One region of the Pseudomonas sp. FG98 genome, then DNA from elsewhere that is predicted to be linked to it. Evidence: riboswitches for the same ligand, from Rfam matches in the RefSeq annotation. Region 1 holds a riboswitch; the other holds the start of a gene.

Evidence for each region. Region 1 has a riboswitch for cobalamin ahead of ACODSK_RS29775 (CbtB domain-containing protein). Riboswitches for the same ligand answer to the same signal wherever they lie in the genome.
Region 2: linked by a shared signal. The riboswitch ahead of cobO (cob(I)yrinic acid a,c-diamide adenosyltransferase) and the one ahead of ACODSK_RS29775 (CbtB domain-containing protein) in region 1 are both predicted to bind cobalamin.

Annotation. Positions count from the first base shown of each region.
Region 1 covers NZ_JBMDIJ010000106.1:7,499-11,991, reverse strand. The annotation lists gene ACODSK_RS29795 (DUF1272 domain-containing protein) at 264-509, opposite strand; gene cobM (precorrin-4 C(11)-methyltransferase) at 579-1,325, opposite strand; gene ACODSK_RS29785 (cobalamin biosynthesis protein) at 1,355-1,780, opposite strand; gene ACODSK_RS29780 (CbtA family protein) at 1,780-2,478, opposite strand; gene ACODSK_RS29775 (CbtB domain-containing protein) at 2,490-2,678, opposite strand; cobalamin riboswitch at 2,780-2,998, opposite strand; cobalamin riboswitch at 3,055-3,263, shown strand; gene cobW (cobalamin biosynthesis protein CobW) at 3,359-4,429, shown strand; gene cobN (cobaltochelatase subunit CobN) at 4,433-4,493, shown strand, end outside.
Region 2 covers NZ_JBMDIJ010000036.1:47,502-51,994, reverse strand. The annotation lists gene ACODSK_RS19915 (C40 family peptidase) at 1-395, shown strand, start outside; gene ACODSK_RS19910 (PQQ-dependent sugar dehydrogenase) at 516-1,832, opposite strand; gene ACODSK_RS19905 (hypothetical protein) at 1,903-2,481, opposite strand; cobalamin riboswitch at 2,640-2,847, shown strand; gene cobO (cob(I)yrinic acid a,c-diamide adenosyltransferase) at 2,967-3,578, shown strand; gene ACODSK_RS19895 (cobyrinic acid a,c-diamide synthase CobB) at 3,575-4,493, shown strand, end outside.

The DNA of each region.
Region 1 (4,493 bases):
CGGGCACAAGGCCCATGGTTGGCACATAACCCTGTGGGAGCCGGCCCAGCCTTTCAGGCTGCGCTGTCGCGCAGAGAACAGGTCTAAAAGCGACGCGGTCCCTGTGGGAGCGGGTTTACCCGCGATTACGATGGCGTCGGTGATGCCACCATCGTAATCGCGGGTAAACCCGCCCCCATAAATACCTGCAAAATCAATAAGTTATGTGTTGTTCTATGAGAGCCGGCTTGCCGGCGATAGGGCCATCCGTTGCAACACAGATTTCAGTGCGTCACACACCCCTCGACCTTCACCGTACGCTGTGTGGTCGCCGGGTTCTTCGCCAGCTTCTCGCCCACTCGCGCCGGCCGCGGTTGCAGTTCGCCGCCGCAGTTCGGGCATTTGCCCTTGAGCGTGTCCTGCGCGCAGTCGCGGCAATAGGTGCATTCGAACGAACAGATCATCGCGTCACGGCTGTCGCCCGGCAGTGGTGTGGCACAGCATTCGCAGCAAGGACGAAGTTCCAGCATCGGGGGAAATCCTTTCTTGGGTGGTGGTTGCGCTACTGTGCAGGCGCAGTGATGGCAATGCAATACGCCTCAGGGCCGGTACAGGTGGGCATGTCCGGCGCGGTACAGCGCTGACTCGCTGAAGCTGTCGGCGGCCAGCACCCGGCCAACAAGAATCAGTGCGGTGCGCCGGAATCCCTTGGCAGCACTCAGCTCGACGATATCGTCCAGCGTTCCCAGCACCCAGTCCTGATCCGGCCAGGTCGCACGATGGACCACGGCGATCGGGCAGTCGCCGCCGTAGTGCGGGCGCAACTCCTCGACGATCCGTGGCAGATGACGCACCCCCAGGTGGATTGCCATGGTGGTCTGGTGGCTGGCCAGGCTGGCCAGGGCTTCGCCTTGCGGCATGGGTGACGAATCGGCGAAGCGGGTGAGGATCACGCTCTGGGCGATATCCGGCAGGGTCAGTTCGCAGCCGAGCAGGGCGGCGCTGGCAGCAGTGGCGGTGACGCCGGGGATGATCTGGTAGGGAATGCCCAATGCGCGCAGGTGGCGGATCTGCTCGCCGATGGCGCCGTACAGGCTGGGGTCGCCGCTGTGCACACGGGCCACGTCCTGGCCTTTGTCGTGCGCCTCGCGGATGGCCTTGATGATCTGCTCCAGGTGCAGTTCGGCACTGTTGATCAGGGTCTCGGCGTTGTGGCCTTCGAGCACCGCAGTGGGCACCAGGGAGCCGGCATAGATGATCACCGGGCACTGGCGGATCAGGCGCTGGCCCTTGACGGTGATCAGCTCCGGATCGCCGGGGCCGGCACCGATGAAATAAACGGTCATGAGAGGTCTCGCGAAGGCAGGGTGGCGAATTATCCGCCAGAAGCAGGGATCCAGGCCAATGCCAGGGTCATCTCGTCGCGCACGATGCGTTCGACCCGCAGTTGCGCCGTACCACCGCCCAGTCGCTCGGCCAGGGCCAGGGCACTGCTTTCCGCCACGCCATAACACCCGCTATGGCGGAAGGTGATCGCGGAACGATGGCTAAGACGCGGGGCGAACGAGGCCAGTTCGATGGCGCTGAAGAAGTGCAGGGGCAGGGCGAGGTCGCTGGCCAGTTGCAGCAGCCCGCTTTCACCGCGCTTGAGGTCGATGCTGGCCAGGCCGACCAGGGCACTGAAGGGCATGTTGCGCGACTGCATCACATCCCGCAGCAGCCCGGCCAGTTCACTGGCCGGGACGCCTCGACGGCAGCCCAGCCCGGCGTACAGCGGTGCCACGCCGGGCGGGACGGCCATCAGGCAGCTTGGCGCCGGTACAGCCAGGCGCTGATCAGGCCCAGGGCCAGCCAGAAGCCGGCATTGGTCAGCAGCGAAGCAACGATGAACTGCGATTCCAGGGCTTCCGGGGCCAGGCTTTCATGGACCTCCGGTTGCGGCGCGCCGATCACGTGGGGGATCACCAGCAGGGCCAGTCCGGCAGCCTTGAGCACCCAGTTGCCGGCGAACACCATCAGCGCCAGGCCGACGGCGGTGGCGGCAGCGGTACCTACCCACCAGAACTGGCGCTGGGCCAGATCGGCGGCAGCGGTGCCCGGCAACTCCGGTGGCAGGCCGAGGTTCGGCGCCAGGCAGAACACGGCGAAACCGCCCAGTCCCCAGAGCGCGCCGACGCCGACGCTGCCAGGGTTGCGCAGGGTGTACATGGCTGCCAGCAGCAGGGCGAAGCCCACCGCGACGACCAGGTTGCCGCCGGTGGTGGACAGCACGCGCTGCCAGCCATCTTCCGGCGACCAGGCTTCTGCGTCGTGGTGATGACCTTCGCCGGCCGCAGCGGCATCGGCGTGTTCGTGCTCATGAGCGGCGGCCGGGGCCGAGTTTTCGTAGGTTTCCGCCTTGAGGATCAGCGGCGCGACCCAGAAACTCTGCAGCAGGGTCAGCAACAGCGCGGCCAGCAGACCGGTAAAGCCCGCAGTGCGAGCGATGCGAGTGAACATGCGGTCAGGCCTCAGTGGCAGGGGAAGGCGGCGCTGTGGCGGGTGTCGTGGGCGGCGTTGTGCACCGCTTCGATATGCGAGAAGCCGGCGAAGTAGACCAGGCACAGGCCCAGGACCGAGGCGCTGACGGCAGCGACGATGCGCTGGCTGAGGGTCGTGGAGGTGCTGCTGGCGTGGCTGGCGGTGCTGGTGATGGGCATGGCGCTTTCCTCTGGGGGTGTTGTCCTGGCAACGGGCAAGCGCGAAGAACTCCCGGGCGCAAGGCGCCGAGGAGTTGCAACATCGCCCGCCCACCGCGGGTTTGGTCAAATCGGTCTTGGGCCGGTCTCCGGGCTTGCAAGGGGTTGATTACCACGGCGTCTCCTTCCCATGCCGGACTGCTGGCACAGTGGATCAGACGCTTTCCTTGCCTACCGTTGCGGGGGCAGCACCGGATTTGTCAGACCTGCAAGGTCGCGACGTACCGGTTTCCCGTTTCACCTTTTGTAATAAAAAAGGCACCCAAACGAATCGCGCTAGGAAATCACGCGCGTTGACATCCGTCAATACAGCGGTTGACCGCCCTTCGGGCACTGCGTAGCCTTGCCGCTTCGAGGTTCTCCGGCCCTGCAAGACGAGTGTCGGAGCTAAGACGGGAACGCGGTACCAAGCCGCGGCTGCCCCCGCAACTGTAAGCGCTGAGCCCATCGACCATTGCCACTGCCGATATATAAGGCGGGAAGGCGTCGATGGCGTCCCCGGGACACCGCGCGAGCCAGGAGACCTGCCTCGAACAGATTGCACATTAACCGGGCGGGGTGATCCGGTGGCGAACGCGTCCAGACCGCAAGGTCCGTGGCAGCCGTCCCCCATGCCCGCCATCCTGCCAAGGGCATCCGACATGAAAACACTGGCCAAACTCCCCGTTACCATCGTTACCGGCTTCCTCGGCTCGGGTAAGACCACCCTGCTGCGGCACATGCTGGACAACGCCAATGGCCGCCGTATCGCGGTGATCGTCAACGAATTCGGCGAACTGGGCATCGACGGTGAAATCCTCAAGCAATGCAGCATCGGCTGCACCGAGGAAGAGGCCAACGGCCGTGTCTACGAACTGGCCAACGGCTGCCTGTGCTGCACCGTCCAGGAAGAGTTCTTCCCGGTGATGCGCGAGCTGGTGGCGCGCCGTGGCGACCTTGACCAGATCCTGATCGAAACCAGCGGCCTGGCCCTGCCCAAACCCCTGGTCCAGGCCTTCCAATGGCCGGAAATCCGCAACGCCTGCACCGTCGACGCAGTGATCACCGTGGTCGACAGCCCGGCCGTGGCTGCCGGCACCTTCGCCGCCTTCCCGGAGCAGGTCGATGCCCAGCGCAAACTGGACCCGAACCTCGACCACGAGTCGCCGCTGCATGAACTGTTCGCTGACCAACTGGCCAGCGCCGACCTGGTGATCCTCAACAAGGCCGACCTGATCGCCCCCGAGGCCCTGGCCGCAGTGCGCGCCGAAGTGCAGGAAGAACTGCCGCCGGCAGTGAAGGTGATCGAAGCCAGCAAGGGCGTGCTGCCCTTGGAAGTGCTGCTGGGCCTCGGTGCCGAGTCGGAAGCCCACATCGATGGCCGCCGCACCCACCATGATTCCCACCATGACGGCGATGATGACCACGACGATCACGATCACGACGCCTTCGACTCCATCTCCCTCGACCTGCCCGAGGCCGACGAAGCCCTGCTGCTGGACGCCCTGACCCAGCTGGTGGTGGACACCGGCATCCTGCGGGTCAAGGGCTTCGCGGCGATCCCCGGCAAGCCGATGCGCCTGCTGATCCAGGGCGTGGGCACGCGCTTCGACAAGCACTTCGACCGCGCCTGGCGCAGTGATGAGGCACGCATTACCCGCCTGGTGCTGATCGGCCAGGACCTCGATGCCGTGGCCCTGGAAGCCCGCCTGCGCGCTGCCTTGGGCGCCTGATCCATGCACCTGCTGCGGACCCAGCCCGGCGGCTTCGTGCCGGACGACAGCATTGCCGATCTCG
Region 2 (4,493 bases), on a different contig from region 1:
TGCTTTTCCGCGCCCTTGGCCTGGTCGGCACGCCGTATCGCTGGGGCGGCAACACGCCGGATTCCGGATTCGATTGCAGCGGCCTGATCAGCTACGTGTATCGCGATGCTGCGGGCATTTCCCTGCCGCGCTCGACCCGCGAGATGATCGTCATGCGCGCGCCGGATGTGCAGCGCGATGCCCTGCAATCGGGTGATGTGGTGTTCTTTGCGACGAACGGCGCCAGCCAGGTCAACCATGCCGGTATCTACGTCGGCGAAGGGCGCTTCGTCCATGCGCCTTCCACTGGCGGCACGGTGCGCCTGGACTATCTGTCGAACAACTACTGGCAGAAGTCCTACCTGAATGCCAAGCGGGTGCTGCTGGCGCCTTCGCATCTGGCGCATAACCCATAAAGGTCCAGTGGGGCTGATGGCCTCATCGCCGGCAACGCCGGCTCCCACAGGGATTGCGTGCACCGCTAAACCTGTGGGAGCCGGCGTTGCCGGCGATGAGGCCAGTACAGACAACCACCATCAACGGGCCTTGCTCACCCGCCAAACCACATTCCCCACATCATCCGCCACCAGCACCCCGCCACGCTGGTCGGTCACCACGCCCACCGGCCGCCCCATGGCCTTGCCCTCGTCATTCAGAAAGCCGGTCAACAGGTCGATCGGTTTGCCCGCCGGCTTGCCTTCGCTACTGAACGGCACGAACAGCACCTTGTAGCCACTGTGCGGCTTGCGGTTCCACGAGCCGTGCTGGCCGATGAACGCACCTTGGTCGAACGGCGGCGGCAGCGCCCCGGCCTCGGCGAAGGCCAGCCCCAGCGAGGCGGTGTGCGGCCCGACCGCATAGTCGGGGGCAATGGCTTTAGCCACCATATCCGGGTCCTGCGGTTGCACCCGCACATCCACATGCTGGCCGTAATAGCTGTAGGGCCAGCCATAGAAGGCGCCGTCCCTGACCGAGGTGATGTAGTCCGGCACCAGGTCGCTGCCGATCTCGTCCCGTTCATTTACCGCCGTCCACAGCTGTCCACTGTGCGGCTCCCAGGCCAGGCCGTTGGGATTGCGCAGGCCGGAGGCGAAGATCCGGTGCTGGCCGGTCGCCGGGTCCACTTCCCAGATCGCCGCCCGGTCCTTCTCCTTGTCCATGCCGTTCTCGGCGACATTGCTGTTGGAACCGACGGTCACGTAGAGCTTGCTGCCGTCGCGGCTGGCGATGACGTTCTTGGTCCAGTGATGATTCAGCGGGCCGCCCGGCAACTCGGTGACGGACTCGCCCGACCCGTTCAGCGACGTGGCGCCGTCCTGGTACTTGAAGCGCAGCAAGCGATCGGTGTCGGCGACATACAGGTCGTTGCCCACCAGGGTCATGCCGAATGGCGAGTTGAGGTCCTTGAGAAATACCGTGCGGGTTTCCGCCACGCCGTCCTTGTCGGCGTCCCTCAGTAAAGTGATGCGGTTGGCGCTGGGCACCCCGGCGCCGGCCTTGGCCATGACCTTGTTCATCACCCAGCCGCGAATGCCCTTGCTGTCCTCGGGTTTCTCCGGTGCATTGCTTTCCGCCACCAGCACGTCGCCATTGGGCAGTACGTAAAGCCAGCGCGGATGGTCCAGGCCGTTGGCGAAGGCCATCACCTGGGTGCCTTGGGCAGCCTTGGGCTTGCCGCCATCGGGCCAGCCTACTGCGGGGGCGATGTTCACCGTCGGGATCAGGGTCTTGTTCGGCTCGGGCAACTGCGGCGTCGAGCCGCTGCCGTCTGTGACCTGGAGGCGGGCCGATTCGCCACAGGCGGTCAGGCCGGTAGTGATGGCCAGCAGGATGGCGATGCGCAGGGAAGGCATGGGTGACTCCTCGGGAGAACGGGTCCTAAGGAGTCAGAGGCAATGCGGCGAAGGGAGGTTCAATCCCTGATCAGGCCTGCTTCAGCAGCAGTGCCACTCCCGGATAATACTGGCCCACCTCGTCATGCAGCTTCCGATAGCCATACGGGAAGCACCAGGCAATGGCGCAGGCGGTATGTTTCTGCAGGTCGTCCACCAGGTCCTGCAACTCCTCCGGGCTGGCATGCTGGCCCAGCTTGCAGGGACTGGCGAACAGCGCAGCGATCTTCAACTGGCTGGGATAGGCGATCGCCTTGGCCGCCAGCGCGGTCTCCTGCAAGGCCACGCTCAGATCCAGGCGCCCGACCTTCGGCCAGCGTTGCTCGGCATGCAGGTAAGCTGATTCCTCCTTGCTGGCGATCAACAGATCGCAGCGCGCGCCGCGTTCGCCTTCATCGCGCTGCTTCTTGCTCTGGTAGCTCTGCAAGGTGACCAGCTCGGCCTGCCAGAGCGCCGCCGAGAGCATGCCAAGGTTGGCTTGCTGCCCCTGCCAGTGGGGGCCTTCGTTGTCCCCCAGGGTCTGGTTGAAGCGCTCGATGCATTCCCCCCAGCGCTCCAGCGCCGGGCGCAGGAACTCAAGACGGGGGTTGTTGATGATCAGACCTTGCATGCTGCTCTCCTTCGTAATTGTTGTACGAGCTACAGCGACAGCGGACGACTATGGCAATGTGATATCACTCGGTTGGAGTACGGCACAACATGAAAGTTGCGCCGTTGGTCGCAATGTGATCGGCGTCTCCAATTGACGCTCCGGGCCCAACCCTCTAACCTTCGCGACTTGTTTCAGGTGCCCTGTGAGCGCAAGTTCGACCGGGTGAAACAGGGAAGCCGGTGCGATGCCGGCGCTGCCCCCGCAACGGTAGATGAGTGCAGACCGCGCATGGCCACTGGGTTCCACACCCGGGAAGGCGCCCGGTCGGGATCGTCAGGCGATCCGCTCATGAGCCCGGAGACCGGCCTGCAAACAGTCAACGGCATCACGGCGGGTGGTGCGCGGTTTTCCGGGCTACGCGCCTGGTGTCTGCGCTTTCCTCCGTGCCCCCATCCCTTCAGCTGTCGCTCATGCCAGGCGCCAGCGGCCCGCGGAGACCCCCGATGAGCGAATCCCCCGAACGTGACGAACGCCACCTGGCGCGCATGCAGCGCAAGAAGGCGGTAATCGACGAGCGTATCGCCAATGCCCCCAACGAATGCGGCCTGCTGCTGGTGCTCAGCGGCAATGGCAAGGGCAAGAGCAGTTCGGCCTTCGGCATGCTCGCCCGGGCTCTCGGCCATGGCATGCAATGCGGCGTGGTGCAGTTCATCAAGGGCCGCAATGCCACCGGCGAGGAACTGTTCTTCCGCCGTTTCCCCGAGCAGGTGCGCTACCACGTGATGGGCGAGGGCTTCACCTGGGAGACCCAGGACCGCCAGCGCGATATCGCTGCGGCCGAAGCGGCGTGGGAAGTGTCCCGGCAACTGCTGCGCGACCCGTCCATCCAGTTCGTGGTCCTCGATGAGCTGAACATCGCCCTCAAGCACGGCTACCTCGACCTCGATACGGTGCTCGGCGACCTTCAAACCCGTCCGCCGATGCAGCATGTGATCGTCACCGGTCGCGGTGCCAAGGAAGAGATGATCGAGCTGGCCGACACCGTCACCGAGATGGGCATGGTCAAGCACGCGTTCCAGGCCGGCATCCGCGCGCAGAAGGGCGTCGAACTATGAGCGACACCCGGCATTGCCCGGCGGTGCTGATCGCCGCGCCGGCTTCCGGCCAGGGCAAGACCACCGTCACCGCAGCCCTGGCCCGCCTGCATCGCAACCAGGGGCGCAAGGTCCGGGTGTTCAAGTGCGGACCGGACTTTCTCGATCCGATGATTCTCGAACGGGCCAGCGGCGCGCCGGTGTACCAGCTCGACCTGTGGATGGTCGGCGCCGAGGAAAGCCGGCGCCTGCTCTGGGAAGCGGCGGGAGAGGCCGACCTGATTCTCATCGAGGGAGTCATGGGGCTGTTCGACGGCACGCCCTCCAGTGCCGATCTGGCCCGCCACTTCGGCGTGCCGGTGCTGGCGGTGATCGACGGCACGGCGATGGCCCAGACCTTCGGCGCCCTGGCGCTGGGGCTGGCGCGTTATCAACCTGACCTGCCGTTCGCCGGCGTGCTGGCCAACCGGGTTGGCTCGCTGCGCCATGCGCAATTGCTCGAAGGCAGCCTCACTGAAGGCCTGCGCTGGTACGGCGGGCTGTCGCGGGAAACCGGCATCGAGCTGCCGAGCCGCCATCTGGGCCTGGTCCAGGCCAGCGAACTGACCGATCTTGATCTGCGCCTCGATGCCGCAGCCAAGGCCCTGGGTGACAGTTGCCAGTCCGCCTTGCCGCCGCCGGTGGCCTTCGAGCAGCCGGCGCCGCGGGTGATCGAGCGCAAGCTGCAAGGCGTGCGCATCGCCGTAGCCCGTGACGAAGCCTGTGCCTTCACCTATGGCGCCAGCCTCGACCTGCTGCGCGAGATGGGCGCCGAGCTGAGCTTCTTCTCGCCGATCCATGATCGCGAACTGCCGGACGCCGACAGCCTGTACCTGCCCGGCGGCTACCCGGAACTGCACCACCATGCGCTGTCGGCCAACACCGCGATGCTGGCGG